DNA from 3 places in the Ralstonia insidiosa genome. Region 2 is predicted to be linked to each of the others. Evidence: predicted binding sites of a transcription regulator. Region 2 holds the regulator's gene; each other region holds the start of a gene.
The links. Region 2 encodes LexA, which represses DNA repair genes until DNA is damaged. Its sites were predicted from a motif close to ACTGTATNNNNATACAGT; they were not measured.

Region 1 (9,929 bases), 1.3 Mb from region 2:
TTGCGAAGCGTCGGTTTCCCAGAATGCCTTGTACAGGCCTTGCAGGGCTTGGCGGGCTTGCGGAACGCTCGCGTCCGGCACGCCGATCTTGCGGGCGATGTCGTCAGCGTCAGCATCGGTCAGGCCGGTCGACGGTTCGATGATCAGCGTGTGGATCTTTTCCGGGTGCGATTCAGCGACTTCTTCGATGTCCATGCCGCCTTCGCTCGAGGCCATCAGCGCGACCTTCTGCGACACACGGTCCACCACCAGCGACACGTACAGTTCCTTCTTGATGTCCGCGCCTTCTTCGATCAGCAGGCGCTTGACCAGCTTGCCTTCCGGACCGGTCTGGTGCGTCACCAGGGTCATACCCAGGATGCTGCTGGCGTATTCCTTGACCTGGTCGATGCTCTTGGCAACCTTCACGCCGCCGCCCTTACCACGGCCGCCCGCATGAATCTGTGCCTTCACGACCCACACCGGGCCGCCCAGGGTTTCAGCGGCTTTGATAGCCTCGTCGACCGAGAAGGCCGGAATGCCGCGCGGAACCGGCACATTGTATTTGCGCAGGATTTCCTTGCCTTGGTACTCATGGATATTCATGCGTGTTTCCTTTGCTAGGCAGAGTGAGTGTGATGAATGTTAAGGATCGAAAAAAGCGCGCGAGCAGCGCGGCGCCCTTCAGGACGAGGGCTCTGGCGACAGCTCGGTGCGTGGCGGTTGGATCTTGGTCTCGGGCTGGTAGGCATACCAGCGCGGATAATGCTTACGGACCACCTCGCCCTCGAAGTGCAGGGCATGGCAGCCGTGGAGTTGGTAAGGCGGCTTTTCGTCGGGCTCGATCGGTCGGAGGTCGTTGGAGTTGTCGCGCACCGGAAAGACATCGCCCGCAAACGCCTGGATGGCGGCAGTCGGCAGCACGCCGCACAGCTCGGTCAGGTGCGTACAGCCCGCCACGCCGCCAAGTCTCTCACGCGAGGCCTTTCGAAAACCCTTCATCAGGTTCAGGCCGATGAGCTTGCGGTAGGCCGGACCGATGGTGTCGCAATGTGTGGGGTACGGCACCCAGTCGGAGCACGCTTCAGCGTCCACGACGTTCATGCGGGTATCGATGGTCACGCGCAGCCACAGGTCATGCAGCGGCTGGCCTTCCGGGCGGACGCCGCCGCTGGCCAGCGGGATATCGCGAGGCTTGGTGTCGGTCAGGCGCGCTTCGATGTCCCACAGGCCGTCTTCCCGCAAATAGGCCTCCACCGTGATGGCACGGCGGTGGCGCATGACGCGCGGGACGGGAGCAGACAGAGGCATGGACCAGACAGACCGATAGGACCGATGGAGGCGGCGCACGCGGATCTCGCGCATCGCCTACGGGACGTCTGCAGCAGCGCATCAGCCGCCACACACGAACACAACCCGTCCTGCAACCGAAGTAGAGGACGGTATCAAAGACTTGGATTTTAACACGTCGTTACGACTGTACTGCGTCGTATGCTGCAATGCGGTGCTGGATGGGTTGCAACGACCGCCTGAGGTGCAACCTCTTGGATCGGCACGCAAACGGATTGTCCGCGCAAATTGTCGAGAGATCGCCGACGTTCAGTCGGATTCATCACCGCCATCCAGCAATTCATCTGCGCCCGAAATGATGCGCGAGACCACCGAACGAGAGAATCCGCGCGCCATCATGTAGCGGACTTGCTTGGCACGCTCGGCCAGATCAGCCGGTGTGCGGCCGAAGCGCTTATCCCAAAGTGCCTTGGCCCGCGCTACCTCGGTACTCTGCAGTTGGGCCTTCACCTCACCCAGCGTTTCTTCGCCGAGTTGGTGCGTTTTCAGTTCCTGCATCAGCCGGGCGGTACCGTAGCGGCTCGCCCGGCGGTGCACCACGCTTTCAGCGAAGCGTGCATTGGACAGCCAATTCTCGCCTTCCAGCCAGTCCAGCAGCGCATCCACTTCCTCCGCAGATTCCGCATGCGGTGCCAGCTTGCGGCGCAGTTCGGCACGGCTATGCTCGCGCCGGGACAAATAGCCCAGCGCGCGCGCCTTGAGTGATAGCGGTTGACGGGGCAACGGCATGTGGCTTCACACCCCAAAGAAAAACGCCCGCCGTTGGGGAACGGCAGGCGTATGAAGCTCGATAGAGCCGCCAATCTGCGCCGGCGGCCAACCCAATTACTCTTCCTCGACCTCGACTGCGGCCGCCACGACAGCACTCATTGGTGTCACGCCCAGTGCTTCGCGAACCTTGTTCTCGATGTCGCGGGCCAAGTCAGGGTTCTCGCGCAGGTATTCGCGGCAGTTGTCGCGGCCTTGGCCGATGCGCTCGCCGCCGTAGCTGTACCAGGCGCCGGACTTCTCGACGATCTTGGCCTCGACGCCCAGGTCGATGATTTCGCCTTCGCGCGACACGCCTTGGCCGTAGAGGATGTCGAAGATGGCTTCGCGGAACGGCGGCGCCACCTTGTTCTTCACAACCTTGACCTTAGTTTCGTTGCCGACCACGTCATCGCCCTTCTTGATCGAGCCGATGCGGCGGATATCCAGACGCACCGACGCGTAGAACTTGAGCGCGTTACCGCCCGTGGTGGTTTCCGGCGAGCCGAACATCACGCCGATCTTCATCCGGATCTGGTTGATGAAGATAACCATGCAGTTGGTCTTCTTGATGGTGCCGGTCAGCTTGCGCAGGGCCTGGCTCATCAGACGGGCTTGCAAGCCGGGCAGCGCGTCGCCCATTTCGCCTTCGATTTCAGCCTTCGGCACCAGCGCGGCCACCGAGTCGATGACGATCAGGTCGACCGAACCCGAGCGCACCAGCGCATCAGCAATTTCCAGGGCCTGTTCACCGGTGTCGGGCTGGGAGATCAGCAGGTCCGGCACGCTCACGCCAATCTTGTCAGCGTAAGTGACGTCCAGTGCATGTTCTGCGTCAATGAATGCGCAGGTGCCGCCCAGCTTCTGCATCTCAGCAACCACTTGCAGCGTCAGCGTGGTCTTACCGGACGATTCCGGACCATAGATTTCAATCACGCGGCCGCGCGGCAGACCACCGACGCCCAGCGCCACGTCCAGCCCCAGCGAGCCCGTGGACACGACCTGGACCAGCTCCACCTCGGCATCGCCCATCTTCATGATGGAGCCCTTGCCGAACTGCTTTTCGATCTGCGCGAGCGCGGCAGCCAGCGCCTTCTGCTTTTCTGCGCTCATCGTGGCTGCCTTCTTGCCGTCTTCCATGGTCGTCCTTCGTGCGATTTGGTGTATAAATGGGCCGCAAGGGCCGATGATTCCTGCGTTTGTTCGCAACAGCAGATCCGCTGCACGGCCTGACGCTGGAACCAATCTCGATACTTTAGCGCCGCCAAGACTACAGCACCGCGAGTTCGGAGTACTGTATAAAAAACCAGTGGTTTTGACAAGCCTCCAGCGCAGCGATTGCGCAACAACACGCGTGAAAATAATGTAGCGGGCGGGATGGGCAGGCCAGACACCCTGCTCAGCATCGCGGGGAGACACGCATGCGCATCCTGATAGCCGAAGACGACGCCACCCTGGCCGACGGGCTGACCCGTTCGCTGCGCCAGGCCGGCTATGCCGTCGACCGGGCCGAAGACGGGGCCGCCGCCGACGCGGCGCTTGCCACGCAAACGGCCCAGACCTATGACCTTCTGATCCTCGACGTGGGGTTGCCGCGCCTGTCAGGGCTGGAGGTGCTCCGACGCCTGCGTTCGCGCGGGGCCATGCTGCCGGTGCTGATCCTGACCGCCGCAGACAGCGTGGAAGACCGCGTCAAGGGCCTGGATCTGGGCGCCGACGACTACATGGCCAAGCCCTTCGCCCTGTCCGAACTGGAGGCACGCGTGCGTGCGCTGGTCCGGCGCGGCACGGGCGGCGGCGCCACGCTCGTCCGGCACGGCCCGCTGGCGTTCGACCAGGTCGGCCGCATCGCCTATATCCATGACCAGATGATCGACCTGTCGGCGCGTGAGATCGGGCTGCTGGAGATCCTGCTGGCGCGCGCGGGCCGGCTGGTGTCGAAGGAGCAACTGGTCGACCACCTGTGCGGCTGGGGCGAAGAGGTCAGCAACAACGCCATCGAGGTGTACGTCCACCGCTTGCGCAAGAAGATCGAGGTGGAGGGCATCCGCATTGCCACCGTGCGCGGGTTGGGCTATTGCCTGGAGCGCGCTGCCGCCCCCGCCACCTCAGCCACCGCCCATGGCTGATCGGCTGGCCTGGCCGTGGCGTCGCCACCGGATACCGCGCGCACCGCGCCCCGGCGTTGCCCCCCAGGCTGACGACCGCGACCTCGCCGATACCCTCCCCCACCTCGAAGACGACGCCACCGGGCCCGTCGCCCGATCGCTGTTTGGCGAGATTCTCGACTGGATGCTCGCGCCACTGTTGCTGCTCTGGCCGATGAGCATTGCGGTGACGTACCTTGTGGCCAAGTCCATTGCGAATGCGCCCTACGACCGCGCGCTGGAATCAAGCGCCATCGTGCTCAGCCAGCAACTGCGCGAAGTGAACGGGCGCGTGACGCTGCAATTGCCGATCTCCGCGCGCGAGATCCTGCGCGCGGATGAGACCGACAACATCTATTACCAGGTGCTCGGCGAGAGCGGCGAGTTCGTCTCGGGCGATCGCGACCTGCCGCTCCCCCCGGAAGAAGACGCCAATGCCGGCAGCCTCGTGCAATTGCGCGACGACCATATCCATGGCGCAGAGATCCGCGTGGCGTATACGTTTGTGCAGCGCCCCGGCATGACCGGCGGCAAACCCGCGCTGGTGCAGGTGGCAGAAACGCTCGACAAGCGTGCGCAACTGGCCAACGAAATCATCAAGGGCGTGATCCTGCCGCAGTTCGTGATCCTGCCGCTGGCGGTCATCCTGGTGTGGTTCGGGCTCACGCGCGGGCTGGCGCCGCTCAATGCGATTCAGGAGCGCATTCGCGCGCGCAACCCGGGCGATACCAGCCCCATTGACGAAGGCGCCGCACCGCAGGAACTGACACCGCTGGTGGCATCGTTCAACGACCTGCTCGGGCGGCTGGAGCAATCCGTGCAGACGCAGAAGCGTTTCATTGCCGATGCCGCGCATCAGATGAAAACGCCGCTGGCCGGCCTGCGCATGCAAGCCGAGTTGGCCCAGCGCGAACAGTCGCCCGACGAGTTGCGCCGCACGCTCGCCCACATCGCCGACAGCTCGGACCGCACGGCGCACCTCGTCAAGCAACTGCTCTCGCTGGCGCGCATGGAGAACATGGGCGCGACCGATGTCCTGGTGCCGCTCGACATCTGTGCGCTGTCGCGGCAGGTGGTGGCCGACTGGCTGCAGAAGGCGTGGGCCAAGCAGATCGACCTCGGCTTCGAAGAGCCCGGACCGCCGGTCATGACGTCCGGCAACGCGACGATGCTGGCCGAGATGCTCAACAACCTGCTCGACAACGCCATCCGCTACACGCCTGACGGCGGCCATGTCACGGTGCGCGTGACCACGGCACCGTTCGAGCCATTCGTCTTCATTGACGTGGACGACACCGGCCCCGGCATCCCCGTGGCGGAACGTGAACGCGTGATGCAGCGCTTCTATCGCATTCTCGGCACGCAGGCCGAGGGCAGCGGGCTGGGCCTGGCCATCGTGCGTGAGATCGTGCAGCAGCACGGCGGCGACATCGAGGTGCTCGACAACGTCTACCAGGCATCGCCACGCCTGGCGGGCGCGCGCTTTCGCATCACGCTGCATCGCAGCGCACCCGATGGGGACACCACCGCATGAGCATCACGCCCGGAACACCCGCACGCCGACGCTGGGTCGCCAACATGCGCTGGATCGCCGCGCTGTTGGGGGTGTGGTTTGTCGTCACCTATGTGGTGGCATTCTTCGCGCGTGATCTGTCGATGCGCTTCTTCGGTTGGCCATTCGCTTACTGGGTGGCGGGCCAGGGCGCACCCATCGTCTACGTGCTGATCACCGTGCTGTATGCGTGGCGCACCAACCGCGCAGCGGATGCTGCATCGCAGGATGACGAGGCATCGCAGCACGAAGCCGCTGAGCCCACTCCACCGCCTTCCATTTGATGCGCTGAAGCAGCGAATTGCGCTGCAACGCAACGCGCACATCCTCGTGTATACCCCGACGAAATTGCCCTGTTGACAGGGCGTTCGTGTCAGAACGCAGTAAGTTTCGCTTTCCACAATCGTTCACAATTCCGCGGGCGATTGCTTTGCGTTGTCGTGTCCATGCCCAGCGGGACGACCTACGAAAACAGGAGACAACATGGCAACCGTGCAAAGTGCACCGAACGCGCCCGCCGGGCGTGTCCAGCCTGCGCCCATGACGAAGGAGGAGAAGAAGGTCATCTTCGCCTCGTCGCTCGGGACGGTGTTCGAGTGGTACGACTTCTATCTCTACGGCTCACTGGCGGCGATCATCGCCAAGCAGTTCTTCTCGGGCCTCGATCCAACGGCGGGTTTCATCTTTGCACTGCTGGCCTTTGCCGCCGGCTTCCTGGTGCGCCCGTTCGGCGCGCTGGTGTTCGGCCGGCTGGGCGACATGATCGGCCGCAAGTACACGTTCTTGGTCACCATCGTGATCATGGGCACGTCGACGTTCATCGTCGGTCTGCTGCCCTCTTACGGCACGATTGGCGTGGCCGCGCCGATCATCCTGATCGCGCTGCGCATGCTGCAGGGCCTGGCGCTGGGCGGTGAGTACGGTGGTGCCGCCACGTATGTGGCCGAGCACGCGCCGCACGGCCGCCGCGGTGCCTACACGTCGTGGATCCAGACCACGGCGACACTGGGCCTGTTCCTGTCGCTGGTCGTCATCCTGGTGGTGCGTGAACTGACCGGCAAGTCGTTCGACGATTGGGGCTGGCGTATCCCGTTCCTGGTGTCGATCCTGCTGCTGGCAACGTCGGTGTACATCCGCCTGTCGATGAGCGAATCGCCGGCGTTCCAGAAGATGAAGGCCGAGGGCAAAACCTCCAAGGCCCCGCTGACGGAAGCCTTCGGCCAATGGCGCAACCTGAAGATCGTGATCCTGGCGCTGATCGGCCTGACCGCCGGCCAGGCTGTCGTGTGGTACACGGGCCAGTTCTACGCGCTGTTCTTCCTCACGCAGGTGCTGAAGGTGGACGCGTTCACGGCCAACGTGCTGATTGCCGTGGCGCTGGCCATCGGCACGCCGTTCTTCGTGTTCTTCGGCTCGCTGTCGGACCGCATCGGTCGCAAAAAGATCATCATGGCCGGCTGCCTGCTGGCGGTGCTGACCTACTTCCCGCTGTTCAAGGCGCTCACGCACTACGCCAACCCGGCGCTGGAGCGTGCCCAGCAGACCGCGCAGATCACCATCACGGTCGACCCGAAGGAGTGCTCGTTCCAGGGCAGCCCGATCGCCCGCGAGGTGGATTTCCGCTCGTCGTGCGACATCGCCAAGCGCACGCTGGCGCAATCGTCGGCTAGCTATGAGACGGTGGAAGGCCCGGCCGGTACGGTTGCTTCGGTGACAATCGCAGGCAAGCAGATCGCCTCACTCAACGCCAGCCGCACAGCGGACGGCCAGAGTTTCGACGCCGAGAGCAAGGCGAAGATCGCCGACTTCAAGAAGCAGGTGAGCGAGTCGCTCAAAGCCGCCAACTACCCGACCAAGGCCGATCCGGCGCAGATGAACACGGTCATGGTGCTGGTGATCCTGGTGATCCTGGTGATCTACGTGACCATGGTCTACGGCCCGATCGCGGCGATGCTGGTGGAAATGTTCCCCACACGCATCCGCTACTCGTCGATGTCGTTGCCATATCACATCGGTAACGGCTGGTTCGGGGGGCTGCTGCCGACCATCTCGTTCGCCCTGGTGGCGCAGAACGGCAATATCTACCACGGCCTGTGGTACCCGATCTGGATCGCGGCCATCACCTTCGTGATCGGCGTGCTGTTCGTGCGCGAAACCAAGGACGTGGACATCTACAAGAACGACTGAGCAACATGACGAATCAAGGGGCTTGACAGATTCGCCGAAGGCTGTAGAATCTCGTTTCTTCGGCGAATTAGCTCAGTCGGTTAGAGCGACGGAATCATAATCCGCAGGTCCGGGGTTCGAGTCCCTGATTCGCCACCATCTTCAAAAAGGCTCTGCAATCAACAGGTTGCAGAGCCTTTTTCTCGTCCGGCAGGTTACTTGGTTGGGCATCCCCACGCGCAAGTTGCCGGCTGTACAAGTCACGCCGCGGCGCGTACGACTTGCGCATCATTTGCATCCATTTGATGGCATTAAAAAAGCACCCCTTGAGGTGCTTTTTTAACGCTGATTTCTGCCCCGAACCCCTTTTGGATGATCTCGAAAAGAAGCCCTGCGATGCGGTCAATTCGTTTTTGAAATGACACCCGTCATATACTCATTCAGATCACGAAAATCTTTAACCGTCCATGTGAATGGAGCCAACTTGACTCCATTCTCTCGCAATGTCTTTGGAATTAGATCCCCGTTTGGCCGGAGTATGACGGACGACACGATGACGCCCGGATAATCGATCAAGCGCTTCTTGAACGCACGCGTTGTGAGATCCGGCGTGGGAGGGACGCTTTTATTGGCCAGAGGTCCTGTGCCTTTGATATCGACTCCGTGGCACATAGCGCATCGCTTCAAGAAGATTCGCTCCCCATTGATAGCATCCGCAAAGGACATCGATGGCGCTAGAAGTAGCAGCAACAATGCGGTGATGAAACTTTCCTTGGCTTTCATACGTTCCGTCTTCCCAATGGGATCCGTTCAGATCAGCGCTTCGTATTATGAGAACGACTGCAGCAGCCCCATCATCCTCAAGCTCAAGCTTTTGCAGGTGGACTGCCAGTTTAGGGCGAATACGAGGCGCTATTCTCGCCTCTTTCTTATCAATCGACTGACATTTTTCGGACCGAATTGTTGATGAAAGATCGGGGTTTTGTCAAATTGGGAAACGCCCCCCGATTCGCCGCTGGATGTAAGAAAGGCCGCTATTCCTTGCGTAATAGCGGCCTTTTGTTTGTCTGCGCACCAGCGCAGCACGCCTTACTGCAGCGCCAGGCTCTCCAGCACGAAATCTTTGATATCGCGCCGCGTTTCTTCGGGCATCCGGGAGAACTCCAGGCCGTAGACGAAGCGCTCGCCGTCCTGCCGGCGATTGCGCACTTCGACGAATACGGTGATGGGCCGCACACGGTGCTCGATAGCCAGATCGACCCTGAGCCGCGCGGTGCGACCCACGATCAGGAAATCCTCCTTGGCCGACACACCTGCGCCCATGGTGCTGACGTTCTCTACCACCACGTCAACAGCGGCACGCTGATACTCACCCGAAGACAACTCGCCCGAGAACGTGGTGGTCACGCGCTGCTGCCTGCGCACAAGCGCCTGCGCAACGGCCTCTGGATAGCGCAGGAAGTAGCAGCCGAACGGACCTGCCGCTTCCGGCAGCAATTCCGTCAAAAACTTGAACAGCCGTGATCCGGTAAAAAGCCTGGCTTGATAGGTCACGCCCGCCTTCAGTGTCGGTGCGCCGCCTTCGGCCACGCATTGCACGATCAGCGCCTGCCCGGGGATCACGCCCACCAATTCCACGGGCGGCGGCGCGTCCTTGCCATCGTCTGTTGTCAGGTGGAAGAACTCCACCTTTTGCGTCAGGTTCGGTAGCGTGGAAGACTTGCCGAGTGGTGGGTCGACACGATTGCCTGATGCGGCCGCTTCGGCATCCTCCGCACCTTCTGCCGCTGACACACGCTTCTCGGCAGCCGACGCATGCTCAGGCTTCAGCCCAAACCTTCCCGCATGTGTCGTGTTGCGCCGATAGCCGAGGCGATACAACCGCTGCAGCAGAACCTCGGACGTGACCACCTGCCCCTTCTGGAGAAGCAGGGTGCCGTCGGCGTTGTAGATGGCGAAGTCGATGGGCCTTTCAAGCCGGAGATCGC
Region 2 (9,929 bases):
GTCCACGCGCGCAACGCCATCCTGAAGGGTTTGAGCCCGAAGGAAAACCGCGAGATTCCGCCGCTGCGCTACGAGGTGGTCTACCAGCTCAAGCGTGATTTCCCGCATCTGGAGATCCTGCTCAATGGCGGCGTGCAGACGCTGGAGCAGATCGACACGCATCTGACGCACGTCGACGGCGTGATGATCGGCCGCGAGGCGTATCACCACCCGCACCTGATGGCCGCGTTTGACGCGCGCTACTATGATGCCGGCACGCCGGCCCTCACGCGCGCCGAGGTGGAGGACGCAATGATTGCCTACGTCGGACGCTGGGTGGAGCGTGGTGGTTACGCCGGCGCGGCGGTGCGGCACATGCTGGGGCTGTATCGTGGCGTGGCGGGTGCGCGCGGCTGGCGACGCGTGTTGTCGGACTCCAAGGCGCTGGCTCGCGTTAAGACGTTGGCGGATGCCCATGCGCTGTTTGATGAGGCGCGGGCACACCTGCGGCGTGGCGAAGAATCTGGCGAGGAGGCGGTCGCGGCATAAATTGCGCCACCCCCTAGTCACGCCGGAAGAATGTTTGTATAATCTCGTTTTTCGTCGGGCAGCAATCAGTTTAAGCTGTTCGTACAACGGTGGCCGTAGCTCAGTTGGTAGAGTCCCAGATTGTGATTCTGGTTGTCGTGGGTTCGAATCCCATCGGTCACCCCAAAAGTTTCAGTAAAAAAGCCCGCTTCTTGCGGGCTTTTTTGCGTTCAGGCGTCTGCCACGATGGTTCCCTGGTGGTACACGACCTTCCAGCCATCCATCGTGCGTCGCCAAAGTGTTGATCGGCGTGTGGTGCGATTCGATTGCACCAGCGTGTAGGTCAGCAGATAGTTATCCGGTGCGATTTCCTGGCAGCGGAAGTCGCGCGTTTGCCAGAAATCCTCCCCGATGTGCCCATGCCGGGCATCCAGCACGCCGAGCACATAGCTGCGGCTATAGCGTTGGCCCGAAGCACCGACTTCCCAGAAATCCTCCGTTGTCATGCGCTCGAAATCTTCTCGGCGGGTGCCGAATTCCGGCCTGTGGAAGATGGGCTCGCGCCGGCGCAAATCTTCCAGCACGTTGAGTAGAGCGGGAGCAGTGTCCAGAGACGGTTCCATGCGGCAAGCCTCCTGGGAAAGGCTCAAGCATACCGCGCAGCCCGCGTGGCTTCGCATTTTGCGCGCTGCACAATGCGTGGCTCGCGCTTCGCCCCTATGATGGCGCCTTCGTCCTTTCCGGAAACTGTTTCGATGCAACGTCCTGCCCGTATTGGCTTGTCCGTCCTGACCATCGCGCTGTCCCTGACGCTGGGTGCCGGTGCCTTCGCTGCTACGCTTCAGAAGCCGCAGCTCGACGCGCTGCTCGCCGCTGAGCAATCCAAGGCATCGGCTGACCTGAACAGCTTCCTCGCCGCTGCCGCCAAGGCAGACCCGCAAGTCGCGGGCAGTGTGGCTGCGTACCAGAAAAAGGCGCCGCTCACGGGCGACGACCTCATCAACATCGGCCGCCTGCTCGGCGTGTATAACCGTCTGCACAACCAGCAGGCCGTGATCGGCTCGATCGAGAAGATGGTCGCGCTGCCCACGGTGCGCGACGACAAGATTCCGCAGCACGAAAACCCCGCCATCGTGGCGTTCGGCAAGCTGGTCGAGGGCATGGCGCGCGACTTCGGCCTGAAATTCCGCAACGTCGACAACCGTGTGTTCGAAGTCACGCTGCCCGGCACCGGCTCGGACGAGTTCGGCATCCTGACGCACGCCGACGTCGTGCCCGCCAAGGCTGAAGAATGGGTGCTCAGCGATGGCACCAAACTCGATCCGTTCAAGGTCACGCGAGTGGGCACGTTGCTGTACGGCCGTGGCACGATCGACGACAAGGGCTCGATTGCCGCCGCGCTGTACGCCATGAAAACGGTCAAAGACAGCGGCGTGCCGCTCGCGCGCACGATCCGCCTGATGATCGAGACCACCGAAGAAACCGGCGGCGACGGCATGAAGTACTACCGCGAGCGCACGCAGCTGCCCGCGTACAACATCGTGCTCGACAGCAAGTACCCAGCCGTCGTGGCCGAGAAGGGCTCGGGCGCACTGAAGGTGTTCTTCCCCGCGCAGGCTGGGGTGGGCGATTCGGCACGTACGGCGATCGTTTCGATGAGCGGAGCGGCATCGGCCAGCTCCATCCCGCAGACGGCCACGGCCACACTCAAGGGCGGCGACTTGGGCGTGGCTGCCGCCGCGCTCGAAGCCAAGCGCGACGCATTCGTGAGCAGCCTCGCGGCGCAGGGCAAGTTCTCGATCGACATCACGCGCAATGCCGACAGCATCGTCGTGAAGGTTACTGGTACCTCGGCGCACGGCTCGCGCCCGGAAGAGGGCGTGAATCCGCTACCGCGCCTGGCGCTGTTCCTGCGCGCGGCGGATCTGGGCCTGGCCGACAATGCCTACGCTCATGCCGTGCGCTACCTGACCGACCTCTACGGCACCGACTATCTCGGCAACACCATCGGCGTTGCCTACAAGGACGACTTCATGGGCCCGCTCACCATCTCGCCGACCGTGATCGGTGACAAGAATGGCCGCGTAGAGGTGACCGCTAACGTGCGCATGCCGCGCGGCAAAACGCCTGACGCGTTGCGTGGCGAGATCGCTGGCAAGATCAATGCGTGGGCCAACACCAACCATATCGCCCTGGAGATCAACCACGACCAGGGCAACTGGATGGCGCGCGATCCGAAGGGGGCTTGGTTGTCGACGCTGCTCAACATCTACGGTGACACGACAGGTCTGGACGCCAAGCCTGTGCCGACTGCCGGCAGCACCACCGCCAAGCTGATGCCGAACGCGATCAACTTTGGCCCCGCCATGCCAGGCAAGAAGTACACCGCGCACAACGCCAACGAGTACAAGGAAGTACCGGATCTCGACCTGGATATGCAGATGTTTACCGAAATGCTGGTGCGCATCGGCAACCTGCCGTCGATGCAATAAACGATCGCACGATCGCCATGAAGATCATCCGCGCCAAGTCGTTCACCGCAGAGCGTGCCTGGGGCGCACTCGACATCGCCAATATGAGCGGCATCACGACGCGCTTGCATTGGACTGACCAGCCTTATCGCTGGCACGTGAACGATGGTGAGGAGATCTTCGTGGTGCTCGACGGTACCGTCGATATGCACTATCGAGAGGCTGGCGCGGAGAAGGTTGCGGTGCTCGAGCCGGGTGACATCTTCTTTGCGGACATTGGCTGCGAGCACGTGGCGCATCCACGCGGCGCGGCGCGGATTCTCGTGGTGGAGAAAGCTGGCAGCGTGTAGATGCGATGCCGGATGGCGGGTTGCGGCGCAAAAAAAAGCCCGCAATCTGCGGGCTTCGAATTCAGCGATCTCAATTGCCCCTGAGGGCATTAGCAATAGTACTGTCACGTACGCCAAACAAAATCCGGGTAAACGTCTGTTTTGCTGGCGGAACATCTGCGAATGTGCCGCTGCAGCAACTTGCGTGCAAAAAAACAGCCCGCTCAAATGGCGGGCCGAAAATCAGTTGAAGAAAGCCCTGTCCTCAGGGCACGGCAAGTGTATGAAATCAGTTGCGGCGGCAGCATTGGGGAATGCCCTGATCGGCCGTCGCAGCGTGATTCCTGCCTCTCTATCATCTTCAGCAGCCTTCGGCGCCCGCCGTTCGAGAGGCCGCCGGAATCGCATCCAACATGCGGCAGATGGCGGCCATGCTGCCGACCATCGTGCGGCGTTGTTCCCCCTGGTAGATACGCACGCCTTGGGTTTGGCGGAAGGGCACCGGATGCACCGGGCGGCGTTGGGAAGACATCGATCCGAGTCGCATGGCAGACCTCGTGGGTTCGGGTGGAAAGCGAGCGGCAAGACTCCGCCCTGGCGAGCCGGTGGCTCACCTCCAGGTTGAATCAAACAGCGAAGAAATTCGGCGCCGATCTGCGCCAGAGATTTACGGAGCAGCAGGCCGGATCAGACCGACGGCCAAGCCCTCCAGGTGAAACTCATCGCGATCCAGGTCAACGTGGATCGGTTCGAAATCGGGGTTTTCAGCGATCAGTTCGACGTGACGTCCCTTGCGCTGGAAGCGTTTGACCGTGACGTCGTCGCCCAGTCGTGCAACGACGATCTTGCCGTTGGTAGCTTCGGTCGCGCGCTGCACGGCCAGCAGGTCGCCGTCCAGAATGCCTGCGTCGCGCATGCTCATGCCGCGCACCTTCAGCAGGAAGTCCGGTTGGGCTGAGAATAGTGACGAATCGACCTGGTATTGCCGATCAATATGCTCGGCGGCCAGGATCGGGCTGCCGGCAGCCACACGGCCCACCAGCGGTAAGGTCAATTGCATCAACCCCATCGATGGCAGCGAAAACTGGTGTTGGCTCGCATCAGCGCCCATTGCGCGCAGCCGGATGCCACGGGAGGCGCCTGGCGTCAGCTCGATCACGCCCTTGCGCGCCAGCGCCCGCAGGTGTTCTTCAGCAGCATTGGGCGACGAGAAGCCAAACTCCGCAGCAATCTCGGCGCGGGTGGGCGGAAAGCCGGTGCGCTGGATCGTCTGGCGGATCAGGTCGTAGATCTGCTGCTGGCGGGGGGTGAGGGTGGCCATTGGCGTACTGTATATTTGAACAGGTGCTGTGATTTTATACAGTGACGCGGGAAGCGCAAGTGATTTCGTTGCGGCGTGTTGCGCGGGTGCGCCGCAGCCTCTGACCCAAGTCAAAACCTGTGCGGCTGGTTAGAAGCTTATGCGCAATCCATACAGGCGCGGCTAAGGGGAATCGCATAAAATCAAGGCCTTGACCGCATTTTGCACCGCCACATAGCCCGATTGAGCCTCGTTGGGCTGGCCAAACGTCACCATGTCCGCATTCAATCAAGAGACCGTTCTGAGCGTCCATCACTGGAACGACTCCCTGTTCAGCTTCAAGACCACGCGCGACCAAGCGCTGCGCTTTCATAACGGCCACTTCGTCATGATTGGCTTGGAAGTCGAGGGCAAGCCGCTGATGCGTGCCTACAGCATTGCCAGCCCGAACTACGAAGAGCATCTGGAGTTCTTCAGCATCAAGGTTCAGAACGGCCCGCTCACTTCGCGCCTGCAGCACCTGAAAGTGGGTGACAAGCTGCTGGTGAGCAAGAAGCCGGTCGGCACGCTCGTGCTGGATGACCTGCTGCCGGGCAAGAACCTCTACCTGTTCGGTACCGGCACCGGCCTGGCACCGTTCATGAGCATCATCCAGGACCCGGATACCTACGAGCGCTTCGAAAAGGTCGTGCTGCTGCACGGCGTGCGCCAGGTGAGCGAGTTGGCCTATGCCGACTTCATCACCAGCGAGTTGCCGAACAACGAATTCTTTGGCGACCAGGTGCGCGAGAAGCTGATCTACTACCCGACCGTCACGCGCGAGCCGTTCCGCAACATGGGCCGCCTGACCGATCTCGTGGACAACGGCAAGCTGTCTGCTGACATCGGGCTGCCGCCGCTGGACCCGGCGGTCGATCGCGCCATGATCTGTGGCAGCCCGGCCATGCTGGATGACACCTGCAAGCTGCTCGATGCGCGTGGTTTCAAGATTTCGCCGCGCATGGGTGAGGCCGGTGACTATGTGATCGAGCGCGCTTTCGTCGAGAAATAAGCGACGCGGCTTTTCCTGCAAACGCCGGCCTGTGTGCCGGCGTTTTGCTTTGGTGCTCGCCCAAGGGCAATCCCGCGTCGGCAAAGGCGGGGCGCGCGGATACAATGCGCGCCTTGCCCACCACGCATGTCTGCAACGATGTCCTTGCCTACCATTGCCATCCTCGCCACCGGCGGCACGATCGCCGGGTCTGCTGATGATGCCGGCTCCGCCGCCCGCTACCGAGCCGGCGCTGTGCCCATTGATCAATTGCTTGCGGCCAGCAAGCTTGGTTTGGAGCGCATTGCCAATGTGCGTGCCGAGCAGGTCGCGCAGATCGATAGCAAGGACCTGACCTTTGACGTGTGGGAGAAGCTGGTTGCGCGTGTCCATCACTGGATCGATGTTGAGCGCGTGGATGGCGTGGTTATCACGCACGGTACGGATACGCTCGAAGAGACGGCCATGCTGCTGCACCTGACGCAGCAGACCGATACGCCCATCGTCATGACGGCGGCGATGCGGCCGTCGACGTCGTTGTCGGCCGATGGTCCGCTGAATTTGCTGAACGCGGTGCGGCTGGCGGCCAGTCCGGCCTCGCGCGGGCGTGGTGTGTTGGTGGCGCTCAATCAGCGCGTGCATGCGGCGCGTGATGTCCAGAAGGGGCACACCTACGCGGTAGAGGCATTTATTTCGCCGGATAGTGGTCCGGTGGGTTTCGTACTCGACACGCAGGTGCAGTTCACGCGCACGACCCAGCGCCCGGCTTCGACCGATGTGCTGCCGATGCCGCAGGCGGGGCAATGGCCGTGGGTGGAGGTGCTGGCGAGCTATGCGCAGCCGGATGCGCGACTGGTCGATACGCTGGTCGCAGCCGGTGTGAAGGGGCTCGTGATTGCGGCCACCGGCGCGGGCTCTATCCACACGAATCTCGAGGCTGCACTGGAGCGCGCCAGCCGGCAAGGCGTGTTTGTGCTGCGTTCGACACGTACTGGCGCGGGCGTCGTGCCGACGCAACCCACCGGGCAGGGCTGGGCCTCGACGGGCACGCTCAATCCGTATAAGGCGCGTGTGCTGCTGATGCTCCTTCTCGCGGCCGGGCGTGCTCAGGCAGAAACTGTCTCCCTGCAGCAAGTCATTGATCGGTATTGAAAAAATCGCCAAAGCCTGCGTATAATGGCAGGCTAACCAACCTTGCTGCACCGGAGTGTGACGCCCGGGCGGCTTAATCCACAAGGAGCGTCAATGCGTCATTACGAAATCGTATTCATCGTCCATCCGGACCAGAGCGAGCAAGTGCCTGCAATGATCGAGCGCTACAAGAGCACGGTCACAAGCCAAGGCGGTCAGGTGCATCGCGTCGAGGACTGGGGCCGTCGTCAACTGGCCTACATGATCCAGAAGCTGGCCAAGGCTCACTACGTGTGCATGAACATCGAATGCGGCAAGGAAACCCTGGCCGAGCTCGAGCACGCGTTCAAGTTCAACGACGCTGTGCTGCGTCACCTCATCGTTCAGACCAAGAAGGCTGAAACGGCTCCGTCGCCGATGATGAAGGAAGTGGCACGCGAAGAGGCCAAGAAGGCCGCCGCTCAAACCGAACAGGCCGCCTAATGCCGCGCGGTGCGGCGCAAGTTTAACTACGCACCGCGAGCATGAACGGAAACCCTGGGGAAAGCGCCATCAACCGCCTGCAGCTCGTCGCCACACTGGTCGAGCGCGAGGTGATGCGATACACCCCAGCCGGCGTGCCCATCGTCAATTGTCTGCTGACCTACAGTGGGCAGGCGATGGAAGCGCAGACAGCGCGACAGGTCGAGTTTTCGATCGAAGCGCTGGGCGCCGGCAAGATGGCCTCCGTTCTGGACCGCATCGCACCGGGCACTGTCCTGGATTGCGTCGGATTCCTGGCTCGCAAGCACCGCAGCAGCAAGACATTGGTCTTTCACATCTCCGGATGTAACGTATTCGTAAAGGATTGAATCATGGCATTCATGAACAAGAAGCAGCGCGACGCGAAGAACAAGAAGCGCTTCACGCAGCAAAACCCGCTGTTCAAGCGTAAGAAGTTCTGCCGCTTCACCGTGGCAGGCGTTGAGCAAATCGACTACAAGGATGTCGATCTGCTCAAGGACTTCATCGGCGAAAACGGCAAGATCACTCCGGCCCGCCTGACCGGTACGCGCGCGATCTATCAGCGCCAGCTCGATACGGCCATCAAGCGTGCGCGTTTCCTCGCGCTGATGCCGTACACCGATCAGCACAAGAAGTAATCGGCGCGGATAAGGAGAACAAACGATGCAAGTCATTCTGCTGGAAAAAGTCATCAACCTGGGTAACCTGGGCGACGTGGTGCGTGTGAAGGACGGTTACGCCCGTAACTTCCTGATCCCGCAAAAGCAAGCACGCCGTGCTACGGCTTCGGCAATCAAAGAATTCGAAGCACGCCGCGCTGAGCTGGAAAAGCTGGCCGCTGAGAAGCTGGCTGCTGCACAAGCCGAAGGCGAGAAGCTGAACGGCCTGACGCTGCAACTGTCGCAAAAGGCAGGTGTGGACGGTCGCCTGTTCGGTTCCGTTACCAACCACGACATCGCTGACGCACTGGTTGCACAAGGCTTCAAGGTCGAGAAGGCGCAAGTGCGTCTGCCGAACGGCCCGCTGAAGACCACGGGCGATCACCCGGTCGTCGTGTCGCTGCACACCGATGTGGCAGTCGACGTGAACGTGTCGGTGCAAGGCGAGACCGTCTAAGCACGTACGCTACACCTCGCGGCGCCCGGGTGACCGGCTGGCGCGAGTCAAGAAGGCAGGGACGAAAGTCTCTGCCTTTTTTTGTTGTCCTTTGTGTCAGGGGTTCAGATTGAAGACCGAGCAGCGCCGCTATAATCCCGCCATGAACGCGCCCTCCGATCCCCAGCTCGATTCCCTCAAGGTGCCCCCACATTCCATCGAGGCCGAACAATCGGTGCTCGGCGGGCTGCTGCTGGACAACGCTGCCTGGGATCGTATTGCCGACTTCATCAACGAAGGCGATTTTTATCGCTACGACCACCGGCTGATTTTCCATCACATCGGCAAGTTGATCTCACAGGCCAAGCCGGCTGACGTGATCACCGTGTATGAGCAATTGCAGGTCGTCGGCAAGGCGGAAGAGGTGGGTGGCCTGGCCTACCTGAACGCGCTGGCGCAGAACACGCCGAGCGCGGCCAACATCCGACGCTATGCCGAGATCGTTCGTGACCGTGGTGTGCTGCGCCAACTGGTGACGATTGCCGACGAAATCTCTGCCGGCGCCTTCAACCCGCAGGGCCGCGATGTGCGCCAACTGTTGGATGAAGCCGAATCCAAGGTGTTCGCGATCGCCGAAGAGGGCGCGCGCGGGCAGAAGGGTTTCCTGGAAATCCAACCGCTGCTGACGCAGGTGGTCGAGCGGATCGACGAGCTGTATCACCGCGACAACCAGAGCGACATCACGGGCGTGCCGACGGGTTTCGTCGACCTTGACCGCATGACCAGCGGTATGCAGGGCGGGGATCTGATCATCGTGGCCGGCCGTCCGTCGATGGGTAAGACGGCGTTCTCGCTCAACATCGGTGAACACGTGGCCGTGGAGCAGGGGCTGCCAGTAGCAGTGTTCTCGATGGAAATGGCGGGCACGCAGCTCGCCATGCGTATGTTGGGTTCGGTCGGTCGGCTGGATCAGCACCGACTGCGTACGGGGCGTCTGCTCGATGAGGATTGGCCGCGCCTGACGCACGCCATCCAGAAGATGAATGACGCACAGCTCTTCATCGACGAAACACCCGCGCTGAATCCGATGGAACTGCGTGCACGCTCGCGCCGTCTGGCGCGGCAGTGCGGGCAGCTCGGCCTGATCGTCATCGACTACTTGCAGCTGATGTCAGGCTCAGGCAACGGCGAGAACCGTGCGACCGAAATCTCGGAAATCTCGCGTTCGCTGAAGGGCTTGGCGAAGGAACTCAACTGCCCAGTGATCGCGCTGTCGCAGTTGAACCGAAGCCTGGAACAGCGCCCGAACAAGCGCCCCGTGATGTCGGACTTGCGGGAATCCGGCGCTATCGAACAGGATGCCGACGTGATCCTGTTCATCTATCGCGATCAGGTCTATAACCCGGATTCACCAGACAAGGGTACGGCCGAAATCATCATCGGTAAGCAGCGTAACGGGCCGATTGGTACGGTTCGTCTCACGTTCCTGGGTGAATACACGAAGTTCGATAACTTCACCGGTGGCAATGCTTTCTTCGACAACGATACGTAATCTGTTTTTC
Region 3 (9,929 bases), on a different contig from region 2:
CTGCGCCACGAAATCGTCGCGGAAATCTGACCTGACACCCAGACGGATACCTTAGGGAAGGGTGTCCCATGCCGTTGGATACCTGCACTGCCGGGCGTTGCGTTTCCGTACAAGTCCATGCATTGTGAGGCCCGCGCCTGACGGGGCGCATGACCACACAAGACCAAAACGGGGAGCAACGATGTCTGAAGGATTTCACGTACACGGCGCACACGACCATGTGCTGGAACACGCCGCAGAAACCGGCCACGCCGACAGCTTTGCCGGCCGCATCGCCGTCATGACGGCCATTCTGTCGACCGCCGGCGCCATCTTCGGCTACCAGGGTGGTGCCACACAAAACGAAGCGTTGCTTGCCAAGAATGAAGCCGCCATCCACAAGACGGAAGCCGCCAACCGCTGGGCCTACTACCAGGCCAAGGGCCAGAAGCAGGCGATTGCCGAGCTGACCGCACAACTGCCCGGCGCCGATCAGGCGGCCGCCAAGCGCGAAGCCCAGCGCTACGCCACCGAAAAGGAAGACATCCGCCGCCAGGCTGAAGAGCAGGAACGCTTGGCCAAGGAAGCCGACGAAGCCAGCGAGCGCGCCGTGCATCACCACCATCGCTGGGCACAGGCGGTGGTGGCGATGCAGGTGTCGATTGCGCTGGCGGCCATCACGTTGCTGTCGCGCCGGCGCTGGCTGCAGGTGATCTCGTATGGTGTGGGTGGGCTGGGTGGTGTGTTGGCCGTGCTGGCGGTGTTGCACATCTAGACCAGCGCAATCGTTCATCCGTTCATCATGCGGTGGTTGCGCCGCCATGTGCGCTGCCGCCAGAATGTCGCCCGTGCAGGAGGCAGCCCGCCTCCCGAAACTGGATACGAACACCATGACACGCGGAATGTGGATACGGCGCGCAGTGGCAATCCTGGGCTTGTCGGCCAGCGTGCTGGCGATGGCAGCTGGCCCGGCAGTTGAGCCGGGCGAGTACATCTATGTGGAAGGCGGCAGCAGCCACGGCGCAATGTCGGTCAAGGGCAACCGCTTCAACATCGAAACCATGGGCGCGAACTGCCATACCTGCGCCGTCAGCGGTACGTTCAAGGGCCGCACCGGCGTGGCCGATGCATGCCGCATCGCGGTGTCGGGCGATAACGGCGTGCTCAAGCTCGATACGTCCGCCACGCAGGAAGCTTGCCGTGACTTCTGCGGCATGCGCGCCGGGTTCGATGGCGAGTATCGCCGTCCACCCGCTGCGTGCACTGATCGCCAACGTACGGTCCGCATCGGCCAGGCGCACAAGCAATACGCTGCCAAGGACTATGACGGCGCCCGCACGACGCTGCGTGCACTGCTCTCCGAATGCGACACCTTCATGGACTGGATCGAGCGCGACAAGGCGCGTAGCGACCTGGCCGTAACGGAATACCACCGTGGCGACAACCAACAGTGTCTGACGGCGTTGTCCGACACCGTGGCCGTACGCATGCAGGGCGACAGCTCAAGCTTCCTGCCGCCGTGCGACGCCGACAACTACGCCTCCACCAGCAAGGCCATCCTCTACAACCAGGGGTTGTGCAAGGCGCCAGCCAAGCACTGACAGTGCGGCCTTGAGCCTTGAGGACGGCGCAGGCGTCATTCGTCCATCAACCGAACCCGAACCTTCTTGCCCTTTACCGTGCCCCCGTTGAGCTTGCGTAGCGCGTCGCGTGCGATGCCGCGCTCGACGGCAACGTAGGTCGAGAATTCGGTCACGTTGATCTTGCCGATCTGGTCAGCGCGAAAGCCCGCGTCGCCGGTCAGTGCACCGAGGACATCGCCGGGGCGGATCTTGTCCTTGCGTCCGCCGAGAATCTGCAGGGTCTCCATCGGCGGCAGCAGCGGCGCTTCGCTGCCGCTGTCGAGCTCGGCAAGCTTGTGCCATTCGACCTCGCGCCCGAGCACCTCCTCGATATTGCCGACACGCCCCATCTCATCCATGCTCGCCAGGCTCAGCGCCCAGCCGTCCTGGTCGGCGCGGCCCGTGCGGCCGATCCGGTGCACGTGCACTTCGGGGTCAGGCGTTACGTCAACGTTGATGACCGCTTCGAGCTGCGCGATGTCGAGCCCGCGCGCGGCAACGTCGGTTGCGACGAGCACCGAGCAACTGCGGTTCGCGAACTGGATCAGCACCTGATCGCGTTCGCGCTGCTCCAACTCGCCATGCAGCGCGAGTGCGTGGATGCCTTGCGCGCGCAGCACGTCGAGCAGGTCGCGGCATTGCTGCTTCGTGTTGCAGAACGCGAGCGTGCTGACCGGCCGATAGTGCTTCAGCAATCGCCCGACCGCATGCAGTCGCTCGTTATCCGTTACCTCGTAGAAGCGCTGGCGGATCTTGCTGTCGTCGTGGCGCTCTTCGAGCTTCACCTCTTTCGGATTGCGCAGGATCTGGCGGCACAGCTTGGCGATGCCGTCCGGGTAGGTCGCCGAGAACAGCAGCGTCTGCCGGTCGGTCGGGCACTGGCGCACAACCGTGGCGATGTCGTCGAAGAAGCCCATGTCGAGCATCCGGTCCGCTTCGTCGAGCACGAGCGTCTTCAGCGCGCCGAGCGTGAGATTGCCGCGCTCGAGGTGGTCCATGATTCGACCCGGTGTGCCGACGACGATATGCGCGCCGTGCTCGAGGCTCTCCGCCTGCGGACGCATCGGCGTGCCGCCGCAGAGCGTCAGCACCTTCACGTTCTCTTCGGCGCGCGCGAGGCGGCGGATTTCCTGCGTGACCTGATCGGCGAGTTCGCGCGTCGGGCACAGCACCATCGCCTGCACGTCAAAGCTGCGTGCGTCGAGTCGCGTGAGCAGTGGGAGCGAGAACGCGGCGGTCTTGCCGCTGCCGGTTTTCGCCTGTGCGATCAGGTCGTGGCCCGCGAGCGTGATCGGCAGGCTCGCGGCCTGGATCGGCGTCATGTCGGTGTAGCCGAGCTGCGCGAGATTCGCGAGCACGGCGGGGGCGAGCGCAAGGGTGCTGAAAGGTGTGGCGGTCGGTTCGGTGGTCATGTTGTTGCGTCGGGTCAATTCAATTGAGCGGCCGGCCTTCGATTTGCTCGTAGACGACCGTGCCGTCGTCGGCTTCGAAACGCTCGACGTAGTTGCGCGCGCCACAGAGCGTGCAGCGGAACAGCGGCCCTTGGCCTTCGTCCTTGATAACGACTTCGGACAGTTCCCACTGCGTGCCGCAGCTCTGGTTTTTGCAAGTGAACACGGTTTTCTCCGGATGGGTTCGGTTGCGCACCGTTGGTGGCAAGGTGGGATGGGGCGACAAGATGGGGCAACGGCAAGGACGGTTAGAAACAGGCTAGCGCAGAGCGAAAGTTGTGATACTGTATATCCATACAGTATTCGCGATTTTCTCCCGCGCTTTCCATGTTTGCGCCGTCCCCGTCTCTTTTTCCCGCTGAAGGTGTCGCGGAACACCCTGTCGCCACTGGGCCGGCGGTGTGTGCGTCGCGCCTGCCTGCGCAAAGAGCCCGGATAGTACCAGCGCCCGAGACGCTGCACCCGGCGCTGTGGCGTGCAGGCAGCCTGGCACGCGCCAGTGGCCGCGTTCTGGCCACCGGTTATGACACGCTGAACACCGAATTGCCCGGTGGCGGCTGGCCGCTGGGCGGGCTGACCGAGTTGCTGTGTCCTCAGCCCGGTATCGGTGAGTGTCGTTTGCTGCGCCCGGCGCTGTCCACACTGTGCGCGGGGGCAGGGCTGAGTGGTGGACGGATTGCGCTAGTCGGCCCTCCACATCTACCCAACGCCGTGCGGCTGGTCGGCTGGGATTTTTCTCCTGAACAGATCGTCTGGGTGCGTGCCGACAAGCCTGCTGACCTGCTGTGGGCCGCCGAGCAGATCGTGCGCAGCCAAGCATTCGGCGGCGTGCTGATCTGGCTGAACCAGGCGCGCCCTGGAGCACTGCGCCGGCTGCAGGTGCTGGCACAAGCAGGCGAGAGCGCCATCTGGGTGTTCCGGCCGGCGCAGGCGTTGCGCGAGTCGTCGCCGGCGGTGCTGCGCCTTGGGCTGGTGCCGGCGGGTGGCGATGCGTTGTCCATCGTCTTTCACAAGCGGCGCGGGCCGTTGCGTGACACGCCGTTGCTGCTGCCGTTGGCGGATCCGTTGCAGGCGGGGCGCGCTTCCGTTCGTGCGTTGCCAACACAACCCGCCGAGCCCTTCACCATGGACCCGGCCACCGCGTCGCTGCTGGCCGCGCTGTCGTCTTCTTCTGCGTTCGATGCTCTGTCGGACGCTTCTGATCATGCCGTTCTGGATCGCGGTGCATCTGCCCCGACTGCCGCTGGACGCGCTTCGACCCCGGTGGTCTGACCGGGCCGCGCTGCCCCTGCCGGTGGTGGTGCTGGAGCAGGAGCGCGTGGTATCGGCCAACCGTCTGGCGGTGCGGGAAGGCGTGCATGCGGGCCTACGCCGGGCGGGTGCGCAGGCGCTGGTACCGCACGCTGTACAGCTTGAGCGTGATCCGGCGGCTGAAGCACGGCTGATGCAATCGCTGGCGCTGGCGCTGCTGGCATTCACACCACACGTGACGCTGGATGTGGCCGACGAGGCAACCGTGCTGCTGGAGGTGGAGGCAAGCCTGCGCCTGTTCGGCGGGCATCGCGCACTGTGTCGGGCGGTGAAGTATTGCGCGTACCGGTTAGGTGCCGTGCCCGTGCTCGGCGCCGGACCGACGGCGCGCGGCGCCGCATGGCTGGCGAGCACGCGACCGGTGCGCGGGCGTCGCACCGCAACTTCAGGCGGCCTGCAAGGTGGCGTACGACGGGCGGTGCGACTGGAACGCATGTCGACGTTGCTGGATGCATTGTCGATCGATGCCGTGGTTCGCCTGACACGCCCGGACTGGCTTGAGGGCCTCGGTTGCCGCAGGCTGGCCGACTTGCGCGGGCTGCCACGTGCGGGCCTGCGCCGCCGCTGCGGGCCATTGCTGGTTGATACGCTCGACGCGGCCTATGGCGATGGGCACGAGAGCTTCACATGGTTTGCTGCGCCGCTGCGCTTTGATGTGCCGCTGGAGCTGCCCGGTCGTATCGACAGCGCCGAAGGCGTGCTAGCGGCGTCTGAGCAACTGCTGCTGCAACTGGTCGGCTGGCTGTCGGCGCATCAACTGGGCGCCAAGACCTACCGGCTCACGCTGGAGCACGAGCGGCGGCGCGGCCGGAGCAGTGACGATGCCGTGTCTTCCACGCCGGTGGAGATCGCACTGGCGCAGCCGGTCCGTACGCTGGCGCATCTGTCACGCGTGCTGCACGAGCGTGTGCACCGGCTCACGCTGATCGCTCCGGTGGTCGAGCTGCGCCTGACGGTGACAGACGCCACACCGCTGGCGCCGCCCACCGAATCCTTGTTTCCCGAGCCGGGCGGCCGCGCGGAAGATGCAGCCCGCCTGATCGACACGCTCATCGCCCGGCTGGGTGCAGACAACGTGCGCCACCCGCAGCCATGCGCTGACCACCGCCCCGAACGTGCCAACCACTGGGTTGAGGTGAACGCTGCTACCACCGCGCATAGCCGCGCCGCTGTGCGTCAGGCGCTGGCGCAATGGCACGCGCAGCAGCCCGAGCGGCCGCTGTGGCTGCTGGAGAAACCCATCCCGCTGCTGACGCGCCAGCACTATCCGTACTACCGCGGACTGCTACGGCTGGTGTCCTTGCCCGAACGCATTGAATCCGGCTGGTGGGACGACGCCCTCATCAAGCGCGACTACTTCATCGCAGAAGGCCGGGGTGACGATGGCGCCGTGCGCTACTGGGTCTACCGCGAGCGTGTTTCGGCATCGGCCAGCGAGGAAGACGCCCGCTGGTATCTGCACGGCCTGTTCGGCTAAGCGTGCCATGGCGACAAGCACATTGCCCTCCATCGGCCTGCCTGACTATGCCGAGCTGCATTGCATCAGCAACTTCACGTTCCTGACGGGCGCGTCGCATCCAAAAGAATTGGTGGAGCGCGCCAAGCAATACGGCTATCAGGCCTTGGCGTTGACCGACGAATGCTCCGTGGCCGGCACCGCGCGTGCGCTTGTGGCGGCTAAGGAGCAGGACTTCAAACTCATCATCGGTAGCCGCTTTACCGTGCGCAATGCACAGGGCGAGCCCTGGCTGCGGTTGGTGCTGTTGGCGCAGAACATCGAGGGCTACGGCAACCTGAGCGAGGTCATCACACACGCGCGGCTGGCGGCGCCCAAAGGGGAATACCGCCTGCTGGCCGATGACTTGGCTGCGCCCAAGGGTGAGCTGGCCCACCTGCGCGGTGTGCCTGACTGCCTGGCGATTCTGCTGCCCGACTATGACGCCGATCCGCAACAACTACGCATGCAGGCGTTGTGGTGCCGGGGCGTATTTGGCGATCGGCTATCGATTGCGCTGGAGTTGCCGTTGCGGCATGCGGATGACCGCCATCGCGGCACGGTGGCGGCAGTCTCTGAGCAGCTCGATGTGCCCATGGTTGCCACCGGCGGCGTACAGATGCACACGCGGCAGCGCAAGCCATTGCACGATGTGCTGACGGCCATTCGCCTGTCCAAGCCGATTGCCGAGTGTGGATTGGAGCTGTCACCCAGCGCCGAGCAAGCCATGCGCACGCGCATGCAGCTCGCGTTTCTCTACCAGGGCGAGCGTGGCAAGCGTGCTCTGCAACGCAGTGTGGAGCTGGCCGGCTTGTGCAAATTCTCGCTCGATGAAATCGAATATGAATACCCGAGCGAGGTCGTGCCAGAGGGCATGACGCCTGCCGAGTACCTGCTCGCCGAGGTCCACGCCGGTGCCAAGCGGCGCTACCCACAAGGCACACCCGAGAAGGTGCTCAAGCAGATCGGCATGGAGCTCGATCTGATTGCCGATCTCGGCTACGAGCCGTTCTTCCTGACCGTTTACGACGTGGTGAAATTTGCTCGCAGCCAAGACATCCTTTGCCAGGGGCGTGGCTCGGCGGCCAATTCTGCGGTGTGCTACTGCCTGGGGATCACCGAGGTGGACCCGGACAGTGGCAATGCGTTGTTCGCACGCTTTCTTTCACGCGCACGCAGCGAGCCACCTGACATCGACGTCGACTTCGAGCATCAGCGCCGCGAAGAGGTCATCCAGTACATCTACAAAAAATACGGCGTGACACGCACCGCGCTGGCCGCATCGCTCATCACGTACCGCACGCGCAGTGCGTTGCGTGACGTTGGGCGCGCGCTCGGCATCGATCTCGGCATCATCGAGCAGGTCGCCAAGGGGCAGGCGTGGTGGGATAGCCGCAAGGAGTTTGCCGAGCGCGCTGGTCAGCAGGGGTTGGACCCGGAATCCCCGCTGGTGCAGCGCTGGGCTGAACTGGTGAGCGAGTTGCGCGGTTTTCCGCGCCACTTGTCGCAGCATGTGGGCGGGTTCGTGATCGCGCAGCACAAACTCTCGCGCCTGGTACCGATCGAGAACGCGGCCATGGAGAACCGCCGCGTCATCCAGTGGGACAAGGATGACCTCGAATCGCTGCGCTTGCTGAAGGTGGACGTGCTGGCGCTGGGCATGCTGACGGCCATTCGCCGCACGCTCGATATGGTCGACGCGCTGCCCGGTCGTCGTGCGTATTACAAGACGGCTGACAAGCTCGCCATGCAAGACCTGCCAGAGGGCGACGAAGAAGCCTACGACATGATCTGCCGTGCCGAGACCATCGGCGTGTTCCAGATCGAATCGCGCGCACAGCAATCGATGCTGCCGCGCCTGCGCCCGCGCAAGTATTACGACCTGGTGATCCAGGTGGCCATCGTGCGTCCGGGGCCGATCCAGGGCGGCATGGTCCATCCATATCTGCAGCGGCGCGAGGCCATGCGCAACGGCAACACCGATTGCGTGACGTATCCCGGCAAGGAAGTGGAGGGCGTGTTGAAGCGCACGCTCGGCGTGCCGATTTTCCAGGAGCAGGTCATGCAGATCGCCATTGATGCTGCGGATTTCACGCCCGACGAGGCTGACCGCCTGCGACGCGACATGGCTGCCTGGAAGCGCAAGGGCAATCTGGTGCAGCATCAGGTGCGGCTGAAACAGGTGATGGTGGAAGAGCGGAACTACGACCCGGCTTTCGTAGATGCGCTGTGCAGTCAGATGGAGGGCTTTGCCGAATACGGCTTCCCCGAAAGCCACGCGGCGGGTTTCGCCAAGTTGGCTTACATCAGCAGTTACTTGAAGTGTCATGAGCCGGCGGCGTTCTTTGCCGCGCTTCTTAACAGCCAGCCGATGGGGTTCTACTCGCCGTCACAGTTGGTGCAGGAGGCACGGCGCAGCCGGGTACGCGTGCTGCCGGTGGACGTGACGGCCAGCGTGTGGGACAGCACGTTGCACGAACGTCCGGGCGCGGCAGGCGAGGAGAGGGCGCAACCGGATATCCGCCTCGGTTTCAACCGCATCCGTGGTATGCGCCAACCGGCCGCCCAGCGCATCGAAGCGGCCCGGGCACAGGCCCCATTCACCAGCGTGGACGACCTGGCATATCGCGCGGAACTGGATCGCCACGACCTGAATGTGCTCGCCGCCGCCAACGCGCTCAAGCCGCTGGCTGGCCATCGCCGCCAAGCGTTGTGGCAGACGCTCGCACTGCAGGAGCCCGGGCATGACCATGCGCTACTGCGCCAAGCGCGTCCGGTGGAAGCTTCGCTTGTGCTGCCCGCCCCGCCCATCGGTGAGGAGGTGGTGGCCGATTACAGCAGCCTGGGTCTGTCATTGCAGCGTCACCCCATCAGCTTGCTGCGGCCCCGGCTTGACGACATGCGCTTTGTTACCGCCGCCACGCTGGCGGGGTATCGCAACGGACAGCTCGCACGCGCCTGCGGCATCGTCACGGTGCGCCAGCGGCCGGGCACGGCCAAGGGCACCATCTTCGTCTCCATTGAAGACGAGACCGGCACGATCAATGTCGTGCTCTGGCCGCGCCTGATCGAGCGCCAGCGCCGCGAGGTGCTGAACGCCCAACTCCTGGGCGTTTACGGCACATGGCAGTGTGAGCGCGAGACGCGGCACTTGGTCGCCCAGCACCTGGTTGATCTGACGCCACTTCTGGGGCGTCTGGCCACCTCCAGCCGCGATTTCCACTGAACCGGCACCCGCCGGTTGATTCCCCCAACGCCAACTGACCGCCGAGTCACCTTCCGGCACGGCAATTGCGTGACGAAAGGCGTGTGCCGCCCGCTCCCAAGATGCGCCCGTGACGCCGGGGTTGCCGATTTCAGGCGCCCACCCGAGACCCCTCCAATTGGTGGATAGGGCAAGCGCGGATCGACGAAACGTGGTGTGAGTGCAAGGATTTGCGCATGAGGCGTCACAAATGTGACACACCAAGCGAAGAAAACAGCATCTGCGAGGGAACCGACCCCTTACCGGGCTTGTCACGGTAAACACAGATGACGGGATGCGCTTTCATCACGCGTCAATGTTGGGTGCAGTCGAAATTACGTCTACTCTGTAGAAAACACATCGCGGAGGCCGCCACCCAAAGCGTGTGCAACGGTGTGCAATAGAACGACGACACCGACCGCACACATGTGTACGACCGCGAATCAAGGTGCAGCGCACCCGACATTCGCTTTGTTTTCAGCCCATCGTGCGGGTCCCCCCGGCCCGGCGGTGTTTCCCATCTCAGGTGCAGGAGCGAACAGATGGAACAGCCCTTCAAGCAGTTACACAGTCTGCGCAAGTCGCGCAAGCTCAAACAGGAAGACGTCGCCAAGATGGCCGGCATCTCCCGCGAAGCGTATTTGCGCGCGGAATCCGGTCGCGCCGACCCGCGCCTGTCGACGCTGATGGCCGTGGCCGGCGCGCTGGGGCTGGAAGTCGTGCTGGCCCCGCGCGAGGCGGTTGCCGAGATCGAGCGCGTGATTGCCAGCCATCCGACCCAGCCGCTGCAAGGCGGTGTGTCGAGCACCGAGGCCAGCCAGTCCGGT

Region 1: recA (recombinase RecA) is a predicted target of LexA. The motif match lies at 3,370-3,387, and genes of this name have one in related genera.
Region 3: imuA (translesion DNA synthesis-associated protein ImuA) is a predicted target of LexA. The motif match lies at 3,336-3,353, and genes of this name have one in related genera.

The regions. Positions count from the first base shown of each region.
Region 1 is NZ_VZPV01000001.1:1,129,421-1,139,349, reverse strand. It holds gene sucC (ADP-forming succinate--CoA ligase subunit beta) at 1-585, opposite strand, end outside; gene F7R11_RS05515 (DUF2889 domain-containing protein) at 664-1,290, opposite strand; gene recX (recombination regulator RecX) at 1,579-2,058, opposite strand; gene recA (recombinase RecA) at 2,155-3,216, opposite strand; gene F7R11_RS05500 (response regulator) at 3,498-4,205, shown strand; gene F7R11_RS05495 (sensor histidine kinase) at 4,198-5,757, shown strand; gene F7R11_RS05490 (DUF4212 domain-containing protein) at 5,754-6,059, shown strand; gene F7R11_RS05485 (MFS transporter) at 6,259-7,962, shown strand; tRNA gene F7R11_RS05480 (tRNA-Met) at 8,024-8,100, shown strand; gene F7R11_RS05475 (c-type cytochrome) at 8,344-8,724, opposite strand; gene F7R11_RS05470 (PilZ domain-containing protein) at 9,031-9,929, opposite strand, start outside.
Region 2 is NZ_VZPV01000001.1:2,478,605-2,488,533, reverse strand. It holds gene dusA (tRNA dihydrouridine(20/20a) synthase DusA) at 1-528, shown strand, start outside; tRNA gene F7R11_RS11835 (tRNA-His) at 618-693, shown strand; gene F7R11_RS11830 (nuclear transport factor 2 family protein) at 738-1,130, opposite strand; gene F7R11_RS11825 (dipeptidase) at 1,263-2,999, shown strand; gene F7R11_RS11820 (cupin domain-containing protein) at 3,017-3,328, shown strand; gene F7R11_RS11810 (hypothetical protein) at 3,669-3,854, opposite strand; gene lexA (transcriptional repressor LexA) at 3,975-4,628, opposite strand; gene F7R11_RS11800 (ferredoxin--NADP reductase) at 4,882-5,658, shown strand; gene F7R11_RS11795 (asparaginase) at 5,797-6,789, shown strand; gene rpsF (30S ribosomal protein S6) at 6,883-7,251, shown strand; gene priB (primosomal replication protein N) at 7,293-7,619, shown strand; gene rpsR (30S ribosomal protein S18) at 7,623-7,910, shown strand; gene rplI (50S ribosomal protein L9) at 7,936-8,388, shown strand; gene F7R11_RS11770 (replicative DNA helicase) at 8,531-9,919, shown strand.
Region 3 is NZ_VZPV01000003.1:309,587-319,515, forward strand. It holds gene F7R11_RS23605 (DUF4337 domain-containing protein) at 182-754, shown strand; gene F7R11_RS23610 (hypothetical protein) at 870-1,580, shown strand; gene dbpA (ATP-dependent RNA helicase DbpA) at 1,616-3,013, opposite strand; gene F7R11_RS23620 (hypothetical protein) at 3,033-3,218, opposite strand; gene imuA (translesion DNA synthesis-associated protein ImuA) at 3,380-4,324, shown strand; gene F7R11_RS23630 (Y-family DNA polymerase) at 4,257-5,840, shown strand; gene F7R11_RS23635 (error-prone DNA polymerase) at 5,848-9,084, shown strand; gene F7R11_RS23640 (helix-turn-helix transcriptional regulator) at 9,645-9,929, shown strand, end outside.